One region of the Allobosea sp. TAF32 genome, then DNA from elsewhere that is predicted to be linked to it. Evidence: predicted binding sites of a transcription regulator. Region 1 holds the regulator's gene; each other region holds the start of a gene.

Region 1 (4,209 bases):
CCGGCCTCGTCGAGCGCATGGGCGGCTTTCGCCGCCCCGCCGACATTCAGAAGATGACGCTGCTGCAGCACTTCCAGATGCCGACCTTCTGGGCCGAGTTCACCGAGACCCACGACCTGCGCGGCGCGGTGCCGGAGCATACTGTGCGCTACGGCTACTATTCCGTCATCATCAGCGCCGCCGTGGCGGGGTTGGGGGTCGCGCTGACGCCGCGCTGTTACGTGGCGGACGAGTTGGCCTCGGGCGCGCTCGTCAACCCGCTCGGACTCGGCTTCACCAGCGCTACGGGCTGCTGGCTCATCCGCCCGTTGGGCCAGCCGCAACGCCCCGGCCTCGATGAATTCGTCGGCTGGCTGCGCTCCGAAGCCGCGCGGTTCGATGCCGCCACCCGTGGATCCTCAGCCGCCTGATCATCGGGCGAAACATCCGCTCTTGCCCCGCGTTGTCTGGATCAAGGAGGAGTCATGTTAACGATCCTGCCCGCACCGGACCATGTCGGCGCCTACCGCCTGTCGCAGACGCTGACCAGCGACGATCTCGACGGGATCATGGCCGATATCGACGCGAAGCTCGCACGACACGAGAAAGTCGGCATCCTCGCCGACCTCACCGATTTCACCGATATGACCTTGGCTGCCGCCTGGAAGGATGCGCGCTACAGCCTCGGCAAGCTGTGGGAGCTGCAACGCTTCCCGCGCGAGGCGGTGATCACCGACAGGGGCTGGCTTGCGGCCTTCGTTGACTTGCTCAATCCGGCGATCCCCTTCGTGACTGTCCGCACCTTCAAGCCGGAGGAGTACGAGACCGCATTGACCTGGGCCGGCGACATCGAGGGCGGACCAAACGCCTGACCGACAGGAGGACGCCATGCCCGTCCACAAGCACAGATGGTCGGCCGATATCACCAGCCGGAGCAACGCGCTCGATTTCGAGAAAGCCGTGTTCACGCGTGGCGATCCGCGCCAGATCGCGCGCTCGCTGAAGCGGTCGGCCGAGCACAGCCGCCGGCGCAAATCGGGCCCCTATCGCTCGGCGATGTCGATGCTCACCTTCTACATCAACCGCGCCGGCCGGAAACTGCCGGCCGAGCGCCGCAGGACTCTGGAAGCGGCCAAGCACAGCTTGCGCCGCCTCTTCCACCGAGAGGGCTGAAGCGCCTGCCGTCGCCCTTCAGGGGATCGACCTGAAGGCCGGTTCTCATGGCGCCTTGCCTCCCTTGCGCGCCGGATCATGCGAGTGGTGGCTGTCGCGTTCGCCGCCGCCACCCGAAACGCGAGCGTGCCGCCGGTTGTCATCGGCAAGCGGATGTCCGGCGGCTTCTTCGCGTTCTCATGCGATGAGCCGGGGCCGCCGTGCCGGATGGTCTGCGGCGCCTTGGTCGAGGTCGACGTTCGGCAACCTTCTCAACGATCCTGTTGCAGACCCTGATGGGTCGTGTTGATGCGTGTATTGCCCTGCTGGCCCTGCTGATCAGGCTGGCTCGGTCGGCGCTCGCCACCTCTGGCGCTGCGCAGATCGCGCTCGGCATGATCCGGCTCGCCCGGGCCCTTGTCGCTTCGATTGGCCGGCGGGATGGGCGGCATCTTGCTCACGGCGACCTCCTCTGGCTCGCGCTGACTTTCAGGATCAACGCGAGCGAGCAGGCAAGGTTCACCGCCAGTTGCGATGAGGAGGAGAGCTGGAGCGCCGCTCAGCTGCGCGCAAAAGTCTCGTCGAAGGCGTAGCCGGCGCCGCGCACGGTGCGCAGCGGATCCTTGGTATTGGCCGGCGTGATCGCCTTGCGCAGCCGGCCCACATGAACGTCGACGGTGCGCTCGTCGATATAGACGTCGCGGCCCCAGACGGCATCGAGGAGCTGAGCGCGCGAATAGACGCGGCCGGGCGCCTGCATCAGGAACTCGAGCAGCCGGAACTCGGTCGGGCCGAGATGCAGCTCGCTGCCGGCACGGCGGACGCGCCGGGTCGTGCGATCGAGTTCGAGATCGCCGGCGGCGAGCAGCCCCGCGACATGGCCCGGCTTGGCGCGGCGCAGCAGCGCCTGTATGCGCGCGATCAGCTCTGGCAACGAAAAGGGCTTCACCACATAGTCGTCCGCGCCAGTCGCGAGCCCGCGGACGCGTTCGGTCTCCTCGCCGCGCGCCGTCAGCATGATGATCGGCACGCGTTCGGTGTCGCGTCGCGAACGCAAGCGGCGGCAGAGTTCGATGCCAGAAAGGCCCGGCAGCATCCAGTCGAGCAGCACGAGATCAGGCGTGTGGTCGCGCAGATGCAGTTCAGCGTCATCCCCGCGCGCGACGCTGTCGACCTCGAAGCCCTCGGCCTCGAGATTGTAGCGCAGCAGCAGGGTTAGCGGCTCCTCGTCCTCGACGATCAGGATGCGTGCGGCCATGATGATCTGCTTCAGTTCCCGGTGATCGCCTCGACCTCGATATTGGTCGTGTCGAGCTTCGGCCGGTTCACGTCGAGCGAGTCGCCGGTGATGAGATAGTGAATCGTCTCGGCGATGTTGGTGGTGTGGTCGCCGATGCGCTCGATGTTCTTCGCGCAGAACAGGAGATGCGTGCAGAAGGTGATGTTGCGCGGATCCTCCATCATATAGGTCAGGAGCTCGCGGAACAGCGAGGTGTAGAGCGCATCGATCTCGTCGTCGCGGCGCCAGACGTCGAGCGCCTTCTGCTCGTTGCCGGCAGCGTAGGCGTCGAGAACGTCCTTGAGCTGCGCCTGCACCAGGCGGCTGATGTGCTCGAGCCCGACCACGGCGCGGTGCGGCGGCTGGAACTGGCCGGCGATGGCGACGGCGCGCTTGGCGATGTTCTTGGCGAGATCGCCGACGCGCTCGATATCGGCGGCGATGCGGATCGCCGAAATCAGCTCGCGCAGGTCGTTGGCGAGCGGCTGGCGCCGGGCGATGGTCAGTACCGCCTTTTCCTCGACGTCCCGCTGGAGGTTGTCGAGGCGCTGGTCGGCCGTGATGATCTTCTGGGCAAGGCCGGTGTCCCGGCGCACCAGCGCCACGGTCGAATCGCCGAGCATGCGCTCGGCCATGCCGCCCATTTCGGCGAGGCTGCGGCGGATGCCTTCGAGATCGGTATCGTAGGAGCGGACGATGTGGTCGGTCATGGGCGGCGTGTCCTCTAGATCATTAGCGCCGGTGCAGCGTCGTCGTTTTCAGGTCGGCATGCTCAACCCTCAGCCCTCATCCTGAGGAGCAAGCGAAGCTTGCGTCTCGAAGGATGCTCCGGTTGGTTCCGGAGCCTCCTGGACCATCCTTCGAGACGCCGCTCGCGCGGCTCCTCAGGATGAGGGCTGCTGGTTTGAAACCGGTCTTCAGCCGAACCGGCCGGTGACGTAGTCCTGCGTCTGCTTCTTGGCAGGGTTCATGAAGATGGTATTGGTCGGCGCGAATTCGACGACCTCGCCCAGATACATGAAGGCGGTATACTGCGAGATGCGGGCCGCCTGCTGCATGTTGTGCGTGACGATGGCGATGGTGAAGTCGCTCTTCAGCTGCTCCAGCAGATCCTCGATCTTGCCGGTCGAGATCGGGTCAAGCGCCGAGGTCGGCTCGTCGAACAGGATCACTTCAGGCTTCTGGGCGATGGTTCGCGCGATGCACAGGCGCTGCTGCTGGCCGCCGGAGAGACCCATGCCGGAGCTCTTCAGCTTGTCCTTGACCTCGTCCCAGAGCGCGGCACGGCGCAGCGCGCCCTCGACGCGGTCGTCGAGCTCGGACTTCGGCGGCTTCTCGTAGAGGCGGATACCGAAGGCGACGTTGTCGTAGATCGACATCGGGAAGGGCGTCGGCTTCTGGAACACCATGCCGACGCGCGAGCGCAGCTCGTTCACATCGACATCGTTCGAGATGATGTTGCGCCCGTCGAGCATGATCTCGCCGGTGGCCTTCTGCTCCGGATAGAGCGAGTAGATCCGGTTGAAGATGCGCAGCAGGGTCGACTTGCCGCAGCCCGACGGGCCGATCAGCGCGGTGACGTGCCGGTCGCGGAAATCGAGATTGATGTTCTTCAGCGCCTTGTGCTCGCCGTAGTAGAAATCGAGGTTCTTCACCGCGATCCGGACGGGCGCCTCGGCATCGAGCGTCTGCGGGGAGAGTTCAAGGGTCGAAAGCATCGACATGGTCCTCAAGGTCGGACGCGACCGGGTTGGATTCAAGTCTTATTTGCCGCCGGCGACAAAGCGGCGGGCAATGAT
Region 2 (4,209 bases), on a different contig from region 1:
TGGTGCTGCTGGCGCCGCTGCTCGGCCGGCAGCTAGCCGGGCTGGTCGACAGGCTGCCTTCCGACGCGGCCAAGCTGCAGGCCCTGGTGATGGAGAAGGGTTTCCCCTGGCTTGAACGCCTCGGCGCCGGGAAGCTGCAACAGGAAGCGCAGAATTCGCTGGGCAACCTCGTCGGCGAGGCGACCAAATGGGTCGGTGGCCTGCTGCAATCGCTCTGGAGCGGCGGCACCGCCATCGTCGGCGTGTTCTCGCTGCTGGTCCTGACGCCGGTCATCGCCTTCTATCTGCTGGTCGATTGGGACCGGATGGTCGCGACCGTCGATAGCTGGCTGCCGCTCGATCACCGCGACACCATTCGCAGCCTGCTGCATGAGATGGATCGCGCCATCGCCGGCTTCCTGCGCGGCCAGGCTCTCGTCTGCCTGCTGCTCGGAACCTTCTATGCGATCGGGCTCAGCATCGTCGGCGTGAATTTCGGCGCGCTGATCGGCATCATCTCGGGCTTCCTGTCCTTCATTCCCTATGTCGGCTCGCTGACCGGGCTCGTGCTCTCGGTCGGTGTGGCGATCGTGCAGTTCTGGCCGGACTGGACCTGGCCGCTGGCAACGCTCGGCGTCTTCCTTGCCGGGCAGTTCCTCGAAGGGAACATCTTCCAGCCGAAATTCGTCGGTGACTCCATCGGCGTGCATCCGGTCTGGCTGATGTTCGCGCTGCTTGCCTTCGGCTCGCTCTTTGGCTTCGTCGGCCTGCTGCTGGCGGTGCCGCTTGCGGCCGTCATCGGCGTGCTCTGCCGCTTCGCGCTGCGGCAATATCTCGCCAGCAACCTCTATCACGGTGTCGGTGCCAGGCGTGCAGCCCGAGCGAAGTCCAGCGCCGACGCCGAACTCTGACATACGCATGAACGAAGTGCCCCCACGCCCGCGCCAGCTCGCTTTCGACCTGCCGGTCGACAGCCGTCACGGCGTCGAGGATTTCCTGATCGGCCCGTCCAACGAGGCCGCCTACGGCCTGGTCGAGCGCTGGCCGCAATGGCCCGATGCCTGGCTGCGTCTCACCGGGCCGGAAGGTGCGGGCAAGACCCATCTCGCCGCGATCTGGGCCCGCGTCGCCCATGCCTGGACGATTCGGGCCGCGGAGCTGACCGAGGCCAAGGTCCCGCACCTTGTCTCCGGCGGGGCTCTCGTCGTCGAGGATTGCGATGCCGGTCCGCTCGAAGAGGCCGCGCTCTTCCACCTGATGAACGCGATGAAGGCGCGCGACGGACATCTGCTGCTGACCGCGCGCAAGGAACCCGACTTCTGGGGCCTGCGCGTGCCGGATCTGCTGTCGCGCCTCAGATTGGCGCCGGGGGCCACGATCGAGCCGCCCGATGACGGGTTGCTGCGGGCGCTCCTCGTCAAGCTCTTCATTGATCGCCAGCTCGTGGTCGACACCGCGGTCATCGAGACGCTGGCGCTCAGGATGGAGCGCTCTTTCGCTGCCGCGCGGCAGGTGGTGGACCGCCTCGATCGCGTCGCGCTGGAGCGCGGCCGGCGCGTCACGCGCCCGCTGGCACAGGAGGTGCTGTCGGAATTGTTTCCGGATGAGCCCGGCTGAAAGAGAGCGTGCTTGCGGAGCGGCCGTGCCGTCATACGAAATCATGTCGCCCGTCATCGAAACGTCACGCTAGGATGGCTTCAACGGCGCTATGGGCGGAAAGACAATCAGGACACGGGTGAATCACATGACTCTCGAAGCCGTGACCGTCGAGCCGGAGAAGCTCTCCAGCGAGGCCGATGTTGCGCCGCTGCGTCAGCAGCCCGAGCGCTTCATCAACCGCGAGCTGTCCTGGCTGCAGTTCAACCGCCGTGTCATGGAGGAGGCCTCGAACCGCAGCCACCCGCTGCTGGAGCAGCTGCGTTTCCTTTCGATCTCGGCGAATAATCTCGACGAGTTCTTCATGGTCCGCGTCTCCGGCTTGCGCGAGCAGCTCAAGGCCGGCGTGGTCACGCCGAGCCAGGACGGTCTCACCCCGGCCGAGCAGCTCGTCGCGATCGGCCAAGCAGTTTCGGCCCTTACCGACGACCAGCAGGCGCGCTGGGCGGAACTCCGCCACGATCTGCATGAGAATCGTATCCACCTGCTGCAGCCGGGCGATATCGGCTCGCAGGACAGGATCTGGCTGGAAGACTATTTCCTCAACTACGTCTTCCCGGTGCTGACGCCGCTGGCGATCGATCCGGCGCATCCGTTCCCGTTCATCCCGAATCTCGGCTTCACCGTCGCGCTGGCGCTGGAGCGCAAGAGCGATGGGCGCCAGCTCGACGCGCTGATCCGCGTGCCTGTGAAGATCGACCGCTTCATCGAGCTGCCCGATCTTGCCCGCGAGGGGTTGCATCGCTTCATCACGCTTGAGGACGCGGTTTCGCTGTTCATCAGCAAGCTTTTCCCCGGCTACGAGGTCAAGGGCACCGGCTCCTTCCGCGTCATCCGCGACTCCGATCTCGACATCGAGGAGGAGGCGGAGGACCTCGTCCGCGTCTTCGAGACCATGCTGAAGCAGCGCCGGCTCGGCGTCGTCATCCGGCTCGAGGTCTCGACCGGTATGCCCGACCATCTGCGCCGGCTGATCGTGCGCGAACTCAAGGTCGATGCCGACGAGATCGTCGAGGTCAACGGCATGATCGGCCTGAACGAGCTCTCGCAGCTCGTCGGCGTCGACCGGTCGGACCTGAAGTTCAAGCCCTACAACGCCCGCTTCCCCGAGCGCATCCGTGAACATGGCGGCGACTGCCTCGCTGCGGTCCGCCAGAAGGACCTGCTCGTCCACCACCCCTATGAGAGCTTCGACGTCGTCGTGCAGTTCCTGCAGCAGGCGGCACGCGATCCCAATGTCGTCGCGATCAAGCAGACGCTCTACCGCACCTCGGCGAACTCGCCGATCGTCAAGGCGCTGACGGAAGCCGCAGAGGCCGGCAAGTCTGTGACGGCGCTGGTCGAGCTGAAGGCGCGCTTCGACGAAGAGGCCAACATTCGCTGGGCGAAGGAGATGGAGCGCGCCGGGGTCCAGGTCGTCTATGGCTTCATCGAGCTCAAGACCCATGCCAAGCTCTCGCTCGTTGTTCGGCGGGAAGCCGGGCAGCTCGTCAGCTACTGCCATATCGCGACCGGCAACTACCACCCGATCACGGCCCGCATCTACACCGACGTCTCCTTCTTCACCGCCGATCCGGTGATCGCGCAGGACGTCGCGCGCATCTTCAATTTCATCACCGGCTACGCTGAGCCGGCTGGGTTGGAGCGCATGGCGGTCTCGCCGACAAGCCTCAAGCAGCGCCTGCTCGACGACATCGCCGAGGAAGTCGCCCATGTAAAGGCCGGCCGCAAGGGCGCGATCTGGGGCAAGTGCAATTCGCTGGTCGATCCCGAGATCATCGACGCCCTCTATGACGCCAGCCAGGCAGGCGTGGAGATCGACTTCGTCGTGCGCGGCATCTGCTGCCTGCGGCCGGGCGTGCCCGGCCTGTCGGAGAAGATCCGCGTCAAGTCGATCATCGGCCGCTTCCTCGAGCACACGCGCGTCTACGCCTTCGGCGCTGGGCACGGCATGCCTTCGCCCAAGGCCAAGATCTACATTTCCTCGGCCGATCTGATGCCGCGCAACCTCGACCGCCGGGTCGAGGCGCTGACGCCGATCCTCAATCCGACCGTGCATCAGCAGTTGCTCGATCAGATCATGCTGGCCAACCTGCTCGACAACGAGCAGAGCTGGACGATATTGCCCGATGGCGGCTCGCGCCGCATTGTCCCCGCGCCGAACGAAGAGCCGTTCAACGCGCATAAGTACTTCATGACGAACCCGAGTCTGTCCGGACGTGGAAAATCGCTCTCGAATTCAAGTCCCCGTTCCCTCTCGCGCCGGGGAGGCCGTAAGGCCTGAGCTCCGGCACGCGCCGGGGCGGCTTGCGCTCTCCGACACCATCGCCATCGTCGATATCGGTTCGAACTCGGTCCGTCTCGTCGTCTACGAGATGCTGGCGCGGGCGCCATCGCAGGTCTTCAACGAGAAGGAGATGGCCGGTCTCGGCCGGCAGGTCGCCACGACCGGCCGGTTGGCGGAGGACGCGATCGAGAAGGCGATCCAGGCCCTCGTGCGCTTCCGGATCCTCTGCGAGGCGATGCATGTCGGCGAGCTCCGCGTCATCGCGACCGCCGCCGCGCGCTATGCCG
Region 3 (4,209 bases), on a different contig from region 1:
TCGAGGATTTCGGCCGTGCAGCCGGCGCGGGCGGCGGATTCGCCGACGGCGCGGCGGACGCGCTCTGCCATGACCTCGGAGGTTTCCGGATCGGGATGGCGGACGTCGCAGACGGCCTGCGCCCAGTCGGAGAGGATGCCCGGCTTGTTCGGCCAGGCGACGAGCCTTGCCGCAGTGGCCTTGCCGCCGCCGCCGGCATAGGCCCAGCCGATCTCGTCCGTCTCGACCAGAAGGCGCGCGCCGGCGAGAAGCGCATTGCGCCGCCGTTCCATCGGCCAGGGGCCGGTATGGGCGGTCTCGCCCTTGAATTCCACCAGCATGCCGGTGCTCGGGAAGCCGCCGGTCACGACGCCGATCTGCATGCCGTCGCGGTCGAGATAGTAGCCTTGCTCGATATGGAACTCGAAATAGGCATCGAAAGCGTGCGGCTGGGCCTCCATCTCGCCGCGATAGCCGATCTGCTCCAACTCTTCGCCGATCGACTTGCCGTCATCGTCGCGGCGCCCCTGCGCCCAGTCCAATGCGTAAGCGCCGACGAAGCAGCCGGAGCCGACCATCGGCGGCGAGAAGCGGGCGCCTTCCTCATTCGTCCAGTTGACGATCTCTATCGGCCTGCGCGTGCGGTGGCCGAGCGCATCCAGCGCCCGGCAGACTTCCAGCCCGCCGAGAACACCGGCGATGCCGTCGAAGCGGCCACCATTGATCTGCGTGTCGAGATGGCTGCCCATCACGACGGGCGGGAGGGTGTCGTCGGTTCCGGCGCGGCGCGCGAAAATATTGCCCATGCCATCGACGCGAACCGCGAGGCCCGCCTCGCGGCACCAGGCGACGAACTGGTCGCGCATCTGCTTGTCCGCATCGCCGAGGGCGAGGCGCGACAGGCCGCCCGGGCGGCCGGGGCCGATCTCGGCGGAGCGTTCGATCGTGCTCCAGAAGCGCTCGATATCGATGCGAAGCTTGTCGGTGCCGGGCATGGCGATCTCCTCGCCCGCCGCGACGGCGGAGGCGAATAACGGGATGAAGCGCGGTGGCATCCGGATCTGACGGCCGCCGGCAACGGCACAAGGATTGAGCGATACGGCCGGGCGGGCAAATAGATATTGCCTATGCTTGCCATTGGGTGCCGATCGAGATGACCTAAGCGCCCGCTTGCGGGATCATTCGAAGCCGGTTTTTGGCAGCTCCGTTGCCGCAGCTTCGCGTTGGAGGCCGGTGAGGCCATCGGAGCCTGACCCATCGAAAATACCCATGCCCCCCGTTGCCAGAATGGATTCGTGTGTGCCGCGAGCCTGTCATAGCTTGGCGTCGATACCGGATGACCGGCATTGCGGCGTTGCCGGGACTATGGCGTTGACCTTGGTGTCTTCCGCGTTGAATTTAAGTTTATATAAGTAATATTTATCTGTTTGCCACGCGTATCTCGCTATATCTGTGGCTGTGAATAAATTTAACGTCCTTTCCCGATGCAATTTTCCGGGAACAAATGTCCATTCAATCGTTCATTTCTTGAAATGACGTCGACATGGCGCATTGAATTTCGATTCAATTCTCGAATTAATTTGTTTCGTTAATGAAGCGTTAAACAACCGTCATCTTGGACGGGTCAAAAGCCCGCATCCGGCTCGCCTTATGCGGGCCGGCCACCCGGTTGGCGGCGGCCGGGGTTTCGATGTGCTGGCTAAAAAGGATCTGCCCGTGACGTGCTCCGGTTCGATCGACTTCGTCTGAACATCGCCCGCAATCGCCCGGGCTCCTGCGGGAGCACGGGCAATCCGTAACGATCAATGCCGAGCGCGGCGGGGCGGATTGTGCCCGACGCCGCCCTTCGCCTCCACGTCAAACCCCGGATCGGGAACAGGGATTTCAGCCATGGCGCTCAGTAAAGGTTCGATTGCGTTCGTCGGTTTCAATGCCGACGGCAATGACAACATCGCTTTCGTGGCGCTCACGGAAATTCCGGCCGGCGAGACCATCATCTTCGAGGATAACGAGTGGAACGGCTCGGCCTTCGCCGACACCAATGAGGGAGCGTTCAGCTGGACCTCCGCGGGCGTCGCAGCCGGCACGATCGTGCGCATCGACAATATCGGCGCGGGGACGATCTCGGCGAGCACCGGCACCGCGGTCGCATCCGTGGCCGGACGCGGCACCAACCGTGGCATCGGCGCGGCCGACGAGACGATCTACGCCTATCAGGGCTCGGCCTCGGCGCCGAACTTCATCACGGCTATCGCCAATGGCGGTTTCAACAGCGCCAACGGCGTGCTGACCAATACCGGCCTGACCGCGGGCGCGGATGCGCTCGACCTGAGCACGCTCGATGACGACACCGACATCGCCGCCTTCAACGGCGCGCGCAGCGGCGGCGCCTCCTTCGATTCCTATCGCGCGGCGATCAACACGGCCTCGAACTGGGTCAGCCAGGACGCGACCGGCGATCAGAGCAACGATGGCACCGCCCCGGACGTGCCGTTCTCGGCGCAGTCCTTCACCGTGGCGGGCGGCGGCGCGGTCTCGGTCTCCTCGGTCACGGTCGACGCGGCCTCCAAGCCTGAGGGTCAGAGCTTCCTCTTCACGGTCACGCTGAGCCAGGCCGCGGCCACCGATACCGTCGTCAACCTCGCCGTGTCGGGCGCGACCGGCGACATCGGCAGCGTTCCCGCCGCGGTCACGGTCCTTGCCGGCCAGACCACTGCAAGCTTCAGCGTAGCGACGATCGACGACGCCGTGGCGGAGCCCGACGAGAGCTTCTCGGTCACCGCGACGCTGGGCACCTCCTCCCAATCGGCCAGCGCGACGATCGTCAACAACGACGGCACCCCGATCACCCTGATCAGTGCCGTGCAAGGCACCGGCCTCGGCAGCACGATGGTCGGCAAGACCGTCACGGTCGAGGCCATCGTCGTCGGCGACTTCCAGAACAGCGACGCCGACGGCGCCCGCAATCTCGGCGGCTTCTGGCTGCAGGAGGAGGCTGGCGACTCCGACGGAAACGCCCTGACCTCCGAAGGCATCTTCGTGTCCTATGCCAGCCTGGGCGTCGATGTGAAGGTCGGCGACAAGGTCAGCGTCACCGGCGTGGTCGCCGAGAATTTCGGCAATACCGAGCTCAACGCCTCCACCGTCGCGATCGTCCAGGCCGGAGCGGTGGCCGACGTGAACAGCATGGCGGTCGAGATCGACCTGCCGAGCGTCGGCGTGCAGACCGCCTCGAACGGCACCTATGTCGCCGATCTCGAGCGCTACGAGGGCATGCTTGTCCGCTTCACCGAGACGCTCACCGTCACCGAGCAGTTCAATCTCGACCAGTTCGGCGAAATCCGCCTGGCCCAGGGTGAGCGCCCGAACTCCTACACCGTCGATCACGATGCCAGCGTTTCCGGCTACGACGCGCATCTGCGCGACATCGCCTCGCGCTCGGTCATCTTCGACGACGGCCGCAGCGTCTCCAACCCCAATCTCGACAACACCGTCGTCGATGGCGACTACAACGCCACCACCGCGCCGCGCATGGGCGACACCATCACCGGTCTCACCGGCGTGCTCGACTACGACTTCAACCAGTTCCGCGTGCACGCGGTCCAGAACGGGCCGGGCATCAACGACGTGGTCTCGGCCAATCCGCGGCCGACGAGCTATCCGGATGTCGGCGGCACGCTGAAGGTCGCGAGCTTCAACGTGCTCAACTACTTCACCACGCTCGACAACGGCCAGCTCACGACGAACGGCTTCGAGCCGCGCGGCGCCGAGACGCAAGCAGAGTTCGACCGCCAGACCGCCAAGCTGGTCAACACGATCCTGTCGCTCGATGCCGACGTGCTCGGCCTGATGGAGTTGGAGAACAACTTTATCGAGGGGTCGAGCGGCAACGCCATCGACTATCTCGTCGACCAGCTCAACAGCGTCTCCGGCTCCTTCAAGTTCGACTGGGTGCGTCCGGGCCAGAACTTCGTCGGCGGCGACGCCATTGCGGTCGGCTTCATCTACGACGTCACTTCGGTGCGCGTCTCCATCGACACCCACATCGCGATCCTCGACGACAGCGACGTTTCGTCCGAGCTTCTGGGCCAGAGCACGCTCGGCCGCATCTTCAACGGCGAGAACACCAGCCGCGCGGCGGTGGCTGTGACCTTCGAGGAACTCGCCAGCGGGGGTGAGTTCACCGCGGTCGTCAACCACTTCAAGTCGAAGGGCGGCTCCGGCACCGGT
Region 4 (4,209 bases), on a different contig from region 1:
GGGTGCCCTCACCGGCTATCACTGGGGCCTGACGCGCAAGCGCGCCATCCTCGGTTGGGAAGCGGGTCAGGCGATCACTGGCTGAGCTTGCTGCCTACATCGGAGATACATATCCCAGAAGAGCGCGAGCGCGATCCGCCCGCGCTCTTTGCCTGCTCCGCCTAAAGCAGCCCGCGCTTCGCGAGGTGGCGCATCAGATGCGAGGCGCCGAAGGTCCAGGGCTCGCAGGCGTCGGTGCGTTTCATACGGTTGACGAGGCTGCCGAGCTCGGGCGCGGCGATGGTGACGATGTCCCCGTATTTATGGGTGAAGCCGCCGCCCGGTGCGTCGCGATCCTTGATCGGCGCGAACATGGTGCCGAGGTAAAGCGCCGCCCCGTCCGGATACTGGTGATGCGGGCCGATCATCTGTGCCGCGAGATCGGCCGGGTCGCGGCTGATCTTGGCGATCGAGGACGAGCCCTCCAGCGTGAAGCCGTCCTCGCCCTCCACCGTCAGGGTCACGGTCGTCTTGCGGATGTGATCGAGCGTGAAGCCGGCATCGAAGAAGCGGATGAAGGGGCCGACGGCTGCCGCCGCGTTGTTGTCCTTCGCCTTGCCGAGCAGCAGGGCCGAGCGGCCTTCGACATCGCGCAGATTGACGTCGTTGCCGAGCGTCGCGCCGACGATCCGCTCGTCCGAGGCGACGATCAGGACGATCTCCGGCTCCGGGTTGTTCCAGCTCGACGCCGGATGCAGGCCGGCATCGGCGCCTGTGCCGACCGTCGACATCGCCGGCGCCTTGGTGAAGATCTCGGCGTCCGGCCCGATGCCGACTTCGAGATACTGGCTCCATGCCCCCTGCTTGATCAGCACCTCCTTGAGATGCATCGCCTCGGGCGAGCCGGGCTTCAGCTTCGAAAGGTCGTCGCCGATCAGTTTTCCGATCTCCGTGCGGATCGTCGCGGCGGCGGCCGGGTTGCCGCGCGCCTTCTCCTCGATGACGCGTTCCAGCATCGAGACGGCGAAGGTGACGCCGGCCGCCTTCACCGCCTGGAGGTCGAGCGGCGAGAGCAGCCAGGGGCGCTTCGGATCGCGGCCGTCGACGGGCGTATTGGCCAGGATGTCGGCGAGCGAGCCCAGACCTTCGCCTTTCGCGGTGCGCAGCGCGGCCGCCGGATCGGCGCTCTCGCAGAGGTCGCGGCTGGTCGGGAATTCGGCTGTGATGTCGACGAGCTGTCCGTCGCGCAGCGTGACCACTGCCGGGCCGCCGAGATCGGGCCGCCAGACGCGGCCGGCCAGCGCGGCGGCGCCGGCATCCTGCGGCAGGGTTGTCGAGGCGGAAAGGACGAGGCTCGTCATGATGCGGTCCGGAAAAGGCGAGGCAGGACGCGCAGATCAGCCGTTTATGCGTGAATGCGCAAGCCGGCCGCGGCCATAAGTGCCTTGCAAAAACTGTCGTCGTTTTGTCATTGAACTGTCGCCTGCGCTTCATGCTAGCTTGCGCACCAACGACAAGAACCGCGGCGGCGCCCGCCCGCGGAAGGGAGACACTCCATGAGCATCAAATCGCGCATCCTGATGTCGGTCGCCGCCTTTGCGCTCGCCGGCGCTTCGCCGGCTCTGGCGCAGACCGAGATCCAGTGGTGGCATGCCCTGACGGGCGCCAACAACGACGTGGTCGTCAAGCTCGCCGAGGACTTCAACGCCTCGCAGAAGGACTACAAGGTCGTTCCCGTCTACAAGGGCTCCTATCCCGACACGCTGAACGCCGGCATCGCCGCTTTCCGCGCCGGCCAGGCGCCGCACATCCTGCAGGTCTTCGAGGTCGGCACCGGCACGATGATGTCGGCCAAGGGCGCGATCAAGCCGGTTCATGAGGTGATGAAGGAAGCCGGCGAGAAGTTCGATCCGAACGCCTATCTCCCCGCCATCACCGGCTATTATTCGACGGCTAAGGGCGACATGCTCTCGATGCCGTTCAACTCGTCCTCGATGGTGATGTGGTACAACAAGGACGCCTTCAAGAAGGCGGGCCTCGACCCGGCGAAGCCGCCGAAGACCTGGCCCGAGACCTTCGAGGCCGCCAAGAAGCTGAAGGCCGCCGGCTACGACAAGTGCGCCGTCTCGAATGCCTGGGCGACCTGGGCCAATATCGAGCAGTTCGGCGCCTGGCATAACATCCCGCTCTCGACCAAGGTCAACGGCATGGCCGGCTTCGACGCCGTGCTGAACTTCAACAAGAGCCCGGTTTTCCTCAAGCACTGGACCAATCTGGTCGAGCTGCAGAAGGACAAGACCTACGACTACTCCGGCCGCACCAACAATGGCGAGGGCCGCTTCACCTCGGGCGAATGCCCGATCTTCCTGACCTCCTCGGGCTTCTTCGGCAATGTCAAGGCGAACGCCAAGTTCGACTGGGGCAACGCGCCGATGCCGTATTATCCCGATGTGCAGGGCGCGCCGCAGAACTCGATCATCGGCGGCGCCTCGCTGTGGGTCATGGGTGGCAAGAAGGCTGACGAATACAAGGGCGTCGCCAAGTTCTTCACCTTCCTCTCGGATGTCGATCGTCAGGTGAAGCTGCACACCGAGTCCGGCTATCTGCCGATCACCAAGGCTGCCTATGAGAAGGTCAAGGCGTCGGGCTTCTACAAGGACAAGCCCTATCTCGAGACACCGATCCTCGAGCTGACCAACAAGACCCCGACCGACAACTCGAAGGGCCTGCGTTACGGCAGCCTCGTCCAGATCCGCGACATCTGGTCGGAGGAGCTGGAGGCGGCGCTGAACGGCCAGAAGTCGCCGCAGGCGGCGCTGGACGCGGCGGCCGAGCGCGGCAACCAGATGCTGCGCCAGTTCGAGCGGACAGCCTCGCGCTGAGCGGATAGCCCTTGCATCTTCAGGCCATCCCGGACAAGTCCGTCCGGGATGGCCGTCTCGTTCAAGGAAGCCGATGCAGAAGAACGCGTACTTCCGGGGGCTGACCATCCCCTTCCTGCTGCTGATGCCGCAGCTCGCGATCACCGTCGTGTTCTTCTATTGGCCGGCGAGCCAGGCGGTCTGGCAGAGCTTCCTGCTCGAAGACGCCTTCGGCACTTCGACCGAGTTCGTCTGGTTCGAGAACTACCAGCTGCTGTTCGCCGATCCCGGCTATCTCAAGGCCTTCATCAACACCGTCATCTTCTCGACCTTCGTCTGCGTGTTCTCGCTGTCGATCGCGCTGCTCTTCGCGGTGATGGCAGACCGGCAGATCCGCGGCGCTGAAATCTACAAGACCCTGCTGATTTGGCCCTATGCGGTGGCGCCCGCCATTGCCGGCGTTCTCTGGATCTTCATGTTCGATCCCTCGCTCGGCATGCTTGCACGCGGGCTGCAATCGCTCGGCATTCCCTGGAACCCGCGGCTCAACGGCAATCACGCCATGCTGCTCGTCATCCTCGCGGCGACCTGGAAGCAGATCAGCTACAATTTCCTGTTCTTCCTCGCCGGACTGCAGTCGATCCCGAAGAGCGTGATCGAGGCTGCCGTCATCGACGGCGCCCGGCCGATGCGTCGCTTCTGGACCATCGTCTTCCCGCTGCTCTCGCCGACGACCTTCTTCCTGCTCGTCGTCAACATCGTCTACGTCTTCTTCGACACCTTCGGCATCATCGATACCGTCACCGGCGGCGGTCCCTCGGGCGCGACCGAGACGCTGGTCTACAAGGTTTTCTCCGACGGCAAGGGCGGCTCCAATCTCGGCGGCTCGGCGGCGCAGTCGGTGATCCTGCTGATCATGGTCATCGGAATGACCGCGATCCAGTTCCGCTTCATCGAGCGCAAGGTGAGCTACTGATGGCCTCCGTGCTCTGGATGGACCTAACCGCCGAGGAGCTACGCGCCAAGGCGGCGAAGGACGCGATCGTCGTTCTTCCCGTCGCCTCGATCGAGCAGCACGGGCCGCATCTTCCCGTCGGCGTCGACACCATCCTTTGCAGCGGCGTCTGCAAGGCCGCGGCTGAGCGTGCTGATGATGTCGATGTCGTCGTCGCGCCGACGCTGTGGTGCGGCATGGCCGAGCATCACATGGCCTTCGGCGGAACCTTCACCTTCGATATCCCGACCTATCGGGCAGTGCTGCTCTCGCTCCTGAAGAGTATCGAGCGCCACGGTTTCCACCGCGTCCTGATCGTCAACGGCCATGGCGGCAACATCGCCGCGCTGACCGCCTTCCTGCCCGACTTCGCCC

The links. Region 1 encodes PhoB, which activates phosphate uptake and scavenging genes when phosphate is short. Its sites were predicted from a motif close to TGTCATNNANCTGTCAT; they were not measured.
Region 2: AB4Z16_RS10770 (RNA degradosome polyphosphate kinase) is a predicted target of PhoB. The motif match lies at 1,648-1,664, and genes of this name have one in related genera.
Region 3: AB4Z16_RS12970 (ExeM/NucH family extracellular endonuclease) is a predicted target of PhoB. The motif match lies at 1,577-1,593, and genes of this name have one in related genera.
Region 4: ugpB (sn-glycerol-3-phosphate ABC transporter substrate-binding protein UgpB) is a predicted target of PhoB. The motif match lies at 1,446-1,462, and genes of this name have one in related genera.

What each region holds. Positions count from the first base shown of each region.
Region 1 covers NZ_JBFRDM010000002.1:230,846-235,054, forward strand. The annotation lists gene AB4Z16_RS05675 (LysR family transcriptional regulator) at 1-410, shown strand, start outside; gene AB4Z16_RS05680 (SpoIIAA family protein) at 465-851, shown strand; gene AB4Z16_RS05685 (DUF3175 domain-containing protein) at 868-1,152, shown strand; gene AB4Z16_RS05690 (hypothetical protein) at 1,404-1,583, opposite strand; gene phoB (phosphate regulon transcriptional regulator PhoB) at 1,691-2,389, opposite strand; gene phoU (phosphate signaling complex protein PhoU) at 2,401-3,120, opposite strand; gene pstB (phosphate ABC transporter ATP-binding protein PstB) at 3,328-4,134, opposite strand; gene pstA (phosphate ABC transporter permease PstA) at 4,174-4,209, opposite strand, start outside.
Region 2 covers NZ_JBFRDM010000004.1:167,204-171,412, forward strand. The annotation lists gene AB4Z16_RS10760 (AI-2E family transporter) at 1-890, shown strand, start outside; gene AB4Z16_RS10765 (P-loop NTPase family protein) at 898-1,596, shown strand; gene AB4Z16_RS10770 (RNA degradosome polyphosphate kinase) at 1,724-3,919, shown strand; gene ppx (exopolyphosphatase) at 3,855-4,209, shown strand, end outside.
Region 3 covers NZ_JBFRDM010000005.1:248,924-253,132, forward strand. The annotation lists gene AB4Z16_RS12965 (Zn-dependent hydrolase) at 1-974, opposite strand, end outside; gene AB4Z16_RS12970 (ExeM/NucH family extracellular endonuclease) at 1,870-4,209, shown strand, end outside.
Region 4 covers NZ_JBFRDM010000001.1:824,097-828,305, reverse strand. The annotation lists gene AB4Z16_RS03800 (methylated-DNA--[protein]-cysteine S-methyltransferase) at 1-85, shown strand, start outside; gene AB4Z16_RS03795 (fumarylacetoacetate hydrolase family protein) at 162-1,340, opposite strand; gene ugpB (sn-glycerol-3-phosphate ABC transporter substrate-binding protein UgpB) at 1,536-2,861, shown strand; gene ugpA (sn-glycerol-3-phosphate ABC transporter permease UgpA) at 2,935-3,816, shown strand; gene AB4Z16_RS03780 (creatininase family protein) at 3,816-4,209, shown strand, end outside.